DNA from 2 places in the Telluria sp. RB2R28 genome. Region 2 is predicted to be linked to the other one. Evidence: predicted binding sites of a transcription regulator. Region 2 holds the regulator's gene; the other holds the start of a gene.

Region 1 (4,197 bases), on a different contig from region 2:
TTTCGCTCGCCTGGCGCTTCGACGGCGGGCCACAGGCGCTGCTTGGCCTGCCGCTGGCGGTGGGCGTGGCGCTGGCCGACACGCTTGGCACGCTGGGCCAGCAGGTACAGCTGAAGTGGCCGAACGATGTCCTCAAGGATGGCGACAAACTGGCCGGCATCCTGATCGAAACCCAGTCCGCCCCTGGCGGCGGCACCTGGACCGTGATCGGGATCGGCCTGAACCTGTTGATGCCGGACGAGATGGAAGCGCAGCTGGGCCGCAGCGCGGCCAGCATGCCATGGCTGGCGCGCATGGACCGCGACGCGTTGATGGCGGCGCTCCTCGACGGCCTGGCCGACTGCCTGCGCGAATTTGCGATGCGCGGGTTTGCCGCCTTCAGCGCGCGCTGGAACCTGCGCCATGCGTGGCAGGGCGAGACCGTCGTCCTGCTCGACGGGGGCGTCGTGCGGCACGAAGGCCGCGCCGCCGGTGTCGACGATAGCGGGCGCTTGCTGCTCGATACAGATGAAGGCCGTATCACCGTGATGGCCGGCGACGTCTCGCTGCGGGTAAAAGCATGATGCTGCTGATCGATGCCGGCAATACCCGCGTGAAGTGGGCGCTGGCAAACGACGGCGCGGCGCCTGGCGCCTGGTTGGGCACTGGTGCAGTAGCGCATGCCGGGCTGGATGCATTGGCGTCCGACTGGGCCGGCGCCACGCGTGTGCTGGTCTCGAATGTGGCGGGGCCCGCGCTGGCCGAACGCATCGCGGCCCTGCTGCCGGCGCATGCGCAGGTCGAGTGGTTCGCGTCCGCGCCGCAGCGCGCAGGCGTCACCAATGGCTACCGCGAGCCGGCGCGGCTCGGGTGCGACCGCTTTGCCGCGGCCATTGGCGCGCGCGCGCTGGTGCCCGGCCAGGACCTGATCGTGGCCACCTGCGGCACCGCGACCACGGTCGACGCGGTACGCGCCGACGGCCACTTCATCGGCGGCATGATCCTGCCCGGCCTGGCCCTGATGGCCGCAAGCCTGGCGCGCAATACGGCGCAACTGCCGCAGGTCGACGCCGGCGCGCTGCCGCCGCTGTTTGGCGACAACACGCATGATGCGATCCTGTCCGGCCTGCTCTCGGCGCAGGCGGGCGCGATCGAGCGTGCGGTGGCTGGCCTGGGCGGCGCCTTCTGCATCGTCTCGGGCGGCGCCGCGCCCCATATCGCGCCGGCCCTCAAGGTTGGGTACCAGGTGGTCGATAACATCGTACTGGTCGGCCTGCATGCAGCAGCCGCCGGCTCGACGGGAGATATGCAGTGCTGAAATTCGTGTTCTGGGCGCTGCTGGGCGCCAATGGGGTGTTGCTGGCGTATGGCCAGGGCCTGCTCGGCCAGTCACCAGATGCGGCGCGCGAGCCCGCGCGCCTGAAGAATCAGCTCGCGCCCGAACGCATGCAGCAGCTCACGCCAACGCAGGCCAGGCAGGCGGCGACGGCGAGCGTTGCACCAGCGCCGCAAGCCGAGGTGGCTGCGCCACTGCCCGAGCCTGCGCCAGCGCCGGTTGCCCGGGATCTGGTCGCCTGCGTCCAGGCGGGCCCGTTCAGTACGGCCGATGCCCGCCGCTTCGAGTCCCGTGTCGCACGGCTTGGCCTGGCGCCGCGCCAGTCGCGCATCGAGATCCCGTACCAGGAAGTGACGAGCCGCCTCGTCTACCTGCCGCCGAACGGTGGCCGCGAAGGCGCCCAGCGCCGCGTCGCCGAGCTGAAGGAACGCGGTGTGACCAACTTCTTCATCATGCAAAACGACACGTCGCCATTGCGGTATGCGATTTCGCTGGGCGTGTTCAAGTCGGACGGCGCGGCGCAAAAGCTCGTGGCCGACCTGCAGCGCCAGGGCGTGCGCGGCGTGCGCATCCTGCCACGCGGACCGCAAGTGACGCGCGCCGGCTACCAGTATCGCCAGATCGATGCTGCCGAGCGCGACCGCTTGACTGGCATTGCCGACAACTACAGTGGCGTCGCCCTTACTCGCTGCAGCTGAACCACCTAGCAGTCCATCGATAGCGCACCTGCGGGTGCGCTTTTTTTCGTCCATGCGTATTGCGCAGGCGCGAAAAAGTGTCGAATTTCTTTACACTAAATTTTTTTAAGAAAATAAGATTGTTTATAATCAATGAGTTGCTCAGTTGGCATAACAATTGCTATATACAAATAATTGTTTCTTAAATTAAACCTTAACCTTGCCATGAAAAAACTGATCACCACTGCTTTGCTGACCACCCTGTGCACCATCTCCGCTGCAGCACTGGCCACCCCCATCGCCATGACCGGCGCGTTCGCGTCGAGCGACCTGGCCAATAACAACTACAGCGCCGTGTTCAGTGGCAAGTCGTTCCTGCCGGCCGACTACACGGTCAACAGCCTGACGTATTCGTTCTCGTTCCGTGACGATGGAACGGATACGTATACGACGTCGGCACCGGTCTCCACCGGCAGCAACATGACGGGCTGGCGTCCCCACACCTCGATCAGCTACGCACGGTACCTGACCAATTACGCAACGGTAGAGCGCACGCGCCAGCAGGAAAGCGCCGCGCTGTCGATCGGCGGCGTCGTTCTCGGGACGGGCAGCACGTCATTGCTTGAGTCGAGCACGACCGCATCGAGCCCGCTTCAGGTCAAATACGAAGGCAGAGGCTGCAACTTCTACGCTTGCTATGATCTGTACACGAAGAGCTGGACCGATACGACGACCATTACCCGCGACTACACCGGCGCCTTCACGATCAGCGGTATCATCTCGAACGGTTCGATCATCGACGAACTGCTGCGCAGCGACCAGCTGACGCTGAATCTGAAAATCGCGGGCGACCTGATTCTGACCAATTCACAGCTGCTGCTGGATTACACGGAAGTCGAGGCGTCCGCCGAAGTGCCGGAGCCATCGAGCATCCTGCTGGCGCTCGCCGGTCTGGCCGGTCTGGGCGCCGTGCGTCGCCGCCGCAAGCGCGCAGCCGTATAAAACGGTTCGGAACGATCCGGCGAGGCGTCAGCGCCGCACGACAATCGGCTTCAATCCCAATGAAGCCGGCAGCGCGTCCATCGCCTCGACCGCCTCGGCGCGGGTCGGATACGGCCCGCCGTACAGCCGATTGAATGCCCCCACCTTCACCACCTCGAGCGTGCCCACGTCCACGCCGGCGCGCGCGATCTGGTCGCTGATCGCTTCGGCGGTGCCGGTGCGGCCATAGGCGCCAAGCTGGATGTAATAGTCGCCCGTCGTGGCGCGCGCGGCCGATGCCGCTTGTGCCGCAGGTGTTGCCGGCTCCACCAGGCGCACGACGGCGCCGCTGTCGGACTGCACCCGGTCTTCGAGCATCAGCGCGGCGATCTCGGGCGGCGCCGATTGCGCCTGCGATGTCGCTTCACGCCGCGCGGCGGCAATCTGCGCCGGATTGACGATCGGATCGCCCGGGAACAGGCGCTCGATCTCGACCTCGTGGCTACCGTTACCGAGCAGGCCCAGTTTCAGCGCGGCCGTGTACGACACGTCGATGATGCGCGTGGAATGGAACGGGCCGCGATCGTTGATGCGCACGACCACCGACTGCCCGCTTTCCAGGCTGGTCACGCGCACGTACGACGGAATCGGCAATGTCGGGTGTGCGCCCGTCATCTTGTACATGTCGTAGAGCTCACCGGAGGCCGTGCGCTGGCCATGGAATTTCTTGCCATACCAGGTGCTGATGCCGCGCTGGGTCAACCGTTCATCGTTGCCCAGCGGCGTGTAGGTCTTGCCCAGCACCGTGTAGGGACGGCTGGTGAACTTGTTGAACGGTTCGGCCACGACGACCGCGTCGGGCGTCTCGAGCAGGCCGTCGGGCGGATTCTCGCCCGGGCCGTCGTCCTTGTAGTAGCCGCCCCGCCCTGAATTGGCGGGCGGCAGCTTGGGCGCGGGGCCATGCTTGGCGGTGGGCTTGTGCGGCCACGGGAATGGCGACAAGCGCTTGTGTTCACCGGTACTGCTGCACGCCGTGACAAGAAAGGCAACCACTACGACCGCCGGGATGTTTTTGCGAACGCCCATTGGCAGTCCTCCTGCTAGTTAAGTCTTCACCAGTTTACGGTGTCTTTGAATACTCATCAATATGCCGGCGCCAAGGCCGAGTGTGATAAAGGCAGTGCCACCATAGCTCATGAAGGGCAGCGGCACCCCGACCACGGG
Region 2 (4,197 bases):
TCTTCGCCTTCGGCAGCTTCTGGCTGCTGCAGTTGATGCAGGGGACCGAGATCGATGCGCAGCTAGGCGGCCCGCCCGACGAGCCGGATTACATCGTCGAGAACTTTTCGTTTGTGCGGATGACGCCCAACGGCCAGCCGAGCTACGTGGTGTCGGGCAAGCGCCTGGCCCACATCCCGCAAGGGGACGTGTCGAACGTCGACCAGCCGCTCATGCGCGGCATCGAACCGGGTCGTCCGCCGATGACGGTGGTGGCCAGGAACGCGCGCATCTTCCACGAAGAACACCGCGTCGAACTGTTTGGCGACGTCGATCTGCAGCGCCCGAAGACGCCCGCCAGCGAAGCGCTGCGCGTGCGCACGCAGGCCATGACCGTGTTGCCCGACGAAGAAATCGTCAAGACCGACCAGCCGATCGACATGGAGCTTGGCGCGTCCAGCCTCAAGGCCACCGGCATGATGGCCAACAACGCGACCATGCAGATGCAATTGTCCGGCCGCGGCCGTATCGTCTATCCGCCACGCCAGCGCTGAAGGCCATCAGCCATGCGCGCGTGCTAACCCAGGACCAGCACCATAATGAAAAAACTTTTTGCTGCCGCTTTCTTTTCACTCCTTTCCTTGACCGCCATGGCCGAAAAGGCCGACTCGCTCAAGCAGGCGGCGCTCGAATACGATAACGGCGACCTTGATGGCGTCGCAGGCGTACGCACCTTCACCGGCAACGTGATCCTGACCCGCGGCACGCTGCTGGTCAAGGCCGAACGCGCCGTCGTCAGGGAGACACCCGAAGGCTATATGAGCGTGACGCTCACCGCCGCCAACGGCAAGCCCGCCACGTTCCGTCAGAAGCGCGACGGCGGCCCGAACCTGTGGGTCGAAGGCCAGGCCGAACGCATCGAATACGACGAACGCTCGGAGCTGGTGCGCCTGTACTCGAACGCCGTCGTCAAGGAACTCGAAAACGACCGGATGACCAACCAGATGACCGGCCCGTTCATCTCGTACGACAACCGCAAGGAAGTCGTCGCCGTGCGCAATGATGTCAGCGGCGAGAGCAAGGTTGGCGGCGGGCGCGGCACGCTGATCCTGGCGCCCAAGCGTGCGCCGGCCGGAGGCACGCAATGACGGAACTGAACGATCGCAGCACGCTGGTCGTCAAGGGCCTGCAGAAAAGCTATGGCAAGCGCCTGGTCGTGCGCGACGTGTCGCTCGATGTCGAATGCGGCGAAGTGGTGGGTTTGCTGGGCCCGAACGGCGCCGGCAAGACCACCTCGTTCTACATGATCGTCGGCCTGGTGCCGTCGGACGCCGGCTCGATCAGCATCAACGGCACCGACATCACCAGCCTGCCGATCCATCGCCGCGCGGTGCTCGGCCTGTCGTACCTGCCGCAGGAAGCGTCGGTGTTTCGCAAGCTGACGGTGGAAGAAAACATCCGCGCCGTGCTCGAACTGCAGAAGGTCAACGGCAAGTCGCTCACCAAAACCGAGATCAGCGACCGCCTCGACACCTTGCTGGCCGACCTGCAGATCGAGAAGCTGCGCGAGAACCCGGCGCTGTCGCTGTCGGGCGGTGAGCGGCGCCGCGTGGAGATCGCGCGCGCACTGGCCACCAACCCGCGCTTCGTGCTGCTCGATGAACCGTTTGCCGGCGTCGATCCGATCGCCGTGATCGAGATCCAGCGCATCGTGCGCTTCCTCAAGGAGCGCAAGATCGGCGTCCTGATCACCGACCACAATGTCCGCGAGACGCTTGGCATCTGCGACCGCGCCTACATCATCAATCAGGGCGCGGTGCTTGCATCCGGCCGCCCCGACGATATCATCGCCGACGAGTCGGTACGGCGCGTGTACCTCGGTGAACATTTCCGCATGTAAGCCATACTCAATTGATGAAACAGTCCCTTCAGCTCCGCACTTCGCAGCACCTGGCGCTCACGCCACAGCTGCAGCAATCGATCCGGTTGCTGCAGCTGTCCACGCTCGAACTGCATCAGGAGATCGAGCAGATATTGGGCGATAACCCGCTGCTCGAAAGGCTCGACGATCCGCTCGATCATTCGGTGCGCTTGCTGGCCGATGGGGCCATCAACAATGCGCCGGCACCTGGCGAGGCGCCGCCGGCGCCGGGCCAGCAGGCCGAGGGCGAAGGCAGCGCGCCGGCCGAGGGCGAGGGCGCTGAAGGTGGCGGGGTCGATGGCGACCGGCCCGACAACGAGTGGAGCGAAGGCAGCGGAACGTCGTCCGGCAGCGCCAGCAGCGACGATGAAGACGGCCGCCCGCAGCTGGAGGCGTGCGCCATCACGCTGCGCGAACACCTGATGGAACAGGTGCGCGAAACGCTGCTGTCGACCCGCGACCGCGCGCTGGCCGAACTGGTGATCGACGCGCTCGACGACAACGGCTACCTGGAAGAACCGCTCGACGACATCCACGCGCGGCTGCCCGAAGAACTCGACGTCGACCTCGACGAACTGCGCTGCGCGCTGGCGATGGTGCAGAGCATGGACCCGGTGGGCGTGGGCGCGCGCAGTGCGGCCGAATGCCTGGCGCTGCAGATCCGGCGCATGCCGGGCGTGCCGATGGTCACGCGCCGCATGGCCCTGAAGATCGTCGAAGGCTACCTGACGTGGTTCGCGCAGCGCGAATACAGCAAACTGAAAAAAGCGCTCGATTGCGACGACGAAGACCTGCGCGAAGTGCAGGCCGTGGTCCGCCAGTGCAATCCGCACCCGGGCGCCGCGTTCGCGTCGAACGTGTCGGATTACGTGGTGCCGGACGTGATCGTGCGGCGCGCCAAGAACGGCTGGGCGGTCACGCTGAACCCGGACGTCATGCCGCGCCTGCGCGTGAACAGCCTGTACGCCACGATGCTCAAGCAGGGCCGCAGCGAGAGCCAGATGGGCGCGCAGATGCAAGAGGCGAAGTGGCTCATCAAGAACATGCGCCAGCGTTTCGACACGATCCTGCGTGTGGCCGAGGCGATTGTCGAGCGCCAGCGCAACTTTTTCAGCCATGGCGCGGTTGCCATGCGGCCCCTTGTTTTGCGCGAGATAGCTGATACACTAGGTCTGCACGAGAGCACGATCTCTCGTGTCACAACCCAGAAATACATGCTGACCCCGCACGGCATGTTCGAGTTGAAGTATTTCTTCGGTAGCCACGTTGCCACTGAAGCGGGCGGCGAAGCATCCTCAACGGCAATCCGTGCGCTCATCGCACAATTGACAGGAGCAGAAGACCCTAAGAATCCATTATCCGACAGCAAGATCGCGGAAATGCTCGGGGAACAAGGCATGGTCATTGCGCGCAGGACGGTCGCAAAATACCGTGAAGCGCTCAAGATCCCCCCCGTCAGTCTCCGCAAAGCCTTGTAACAACGCCGCTCATACAGTCTGTGCCTTCAGCTCCTGTGTGGTGCAAGCGACGTGACATCTTCAAAGGAGTGTGTATGAACCTCACCATCAGTGGTCACCATCTCGAAGTCACCCCTGCCATCCGTGAATACGTTCAGAATAAGCTGGAACGCATTATTCGCCATTTCGATCAAGTCATAGATACCCACGTCTTCCTGGCCGTCGATAACCTCACTGAAAAAGAAAAAAGGCAAAAAGCTGAAATCAATGTCCAGGTGTCGGGCAAGACCCTGCACGTGGCGAGCGTCGCGCAAGACCTGTACGCCGCGATCGACATGTTGATGGATAAACTGGATCGACAAATCCTGAAGCACAAGCAGATGCTCAAAGACCATAACCGCACAGCGATCAAACGCCTGGACGTCAACGAAGCAGACGTCGCTGCCGCCTGATCGAGCGCAGGTCACCACCGCCAGGGGCGTCTTTTCGGGACGCCCTTTTTGCATCCCGCTGCCGGTAAAATACGTGTTTCCTTTCGATGGATCACGCCATGCCCGAACACGTCCTGACCCGCATCGCCAACCGTACCGGCATCATTACCCTCGACCGGCCCAAGGCGCTCAATTCGCTGTCGCTGGACATGGTGCGCGCACTGACCACGATCCTGCTCGACTGGCAGCTCGACGCCGCGGTCGATGCCGTCGTGATCACCAGCAGCAGTGAAAAAGCGCTGTGCGCCGGCGGCGATATCCGCTTCTTCCACGACGTCGGCAACGCCTCGCCGCAAGGCGGCAGCGCACTGCTCGAAGATTTCTTCACCGAAGAATACGCGCTCAACCA

What was found. The regulator sigma-54, encoded in region 2, starts transcription at its own class of promoters, with help from an activator protein. The targets are predictions, from matches to a motif close to TGGCANGNAANCTGCTTT.
Region 1: AC56LV_RS18260 (PEP-CTERM sorting domain-containing protein) is a predicted target of sigma-54. The motif match lies at 2,160-2,177, and genes of this name have one in related genera.

What each region holds. Positions count from the first base shown of each region.
Region 1 covers NZ_JCASIK010000005.1:10,028-14,224, reverse strand. Annotated here, with positions in the region: gene AC56LV_RS18275 (biotin--[acetyl-CoA-carboxylase] ligase) at 1-563, shown strand, start outside; gene AC56LV_RS18270 (type III pantothenate kinase) at 560-1,297, shown strand; gene AC56LV_RS18265 (SPOR domain-containing protein) at 1,291-2,013, shown strand; gene AC56LV_RS18260 (PEP-CTERM sorting domain-containing protein) at 2,218-2,994, shown strand; gene AC56LV_RS18255 (septal ring lytic transglycosylase RlpA family protein) at 3,022-4,059, opposite strand; gene rodA (rod shape-determining protein RodA) at 4,078-4,197, opposite strand, start outside.
Region 2 covers NZ_JCASIK010000003.1:21,329-25,525, reverse strand. Annotated here, with positions in the region: gene lptC (LPS export ABC transporter periplasmic protein LptC) at 1-533, shown strand, start outside; gene lptA (lipopolysaccharide transport periplasmic protein LptA) at 579-1,127, shown strand; gene lptB (LPS export ABC transporter ATP-binding protein) at 1,124-1,879, shown strand; gene AC56LV_RS12370 (RNA polymerase factor sigma-54) at 1,894-3,378, shown strand; gene hpf (ribosome hibernation-promoting factor, HPF/YfiA family) at 3,453-3,809, shown strand; gene AC56LV_RS12360 (enoyl-CoA hydratase/isomerase family protein) at 3,908-4,197, shown strand, end outside.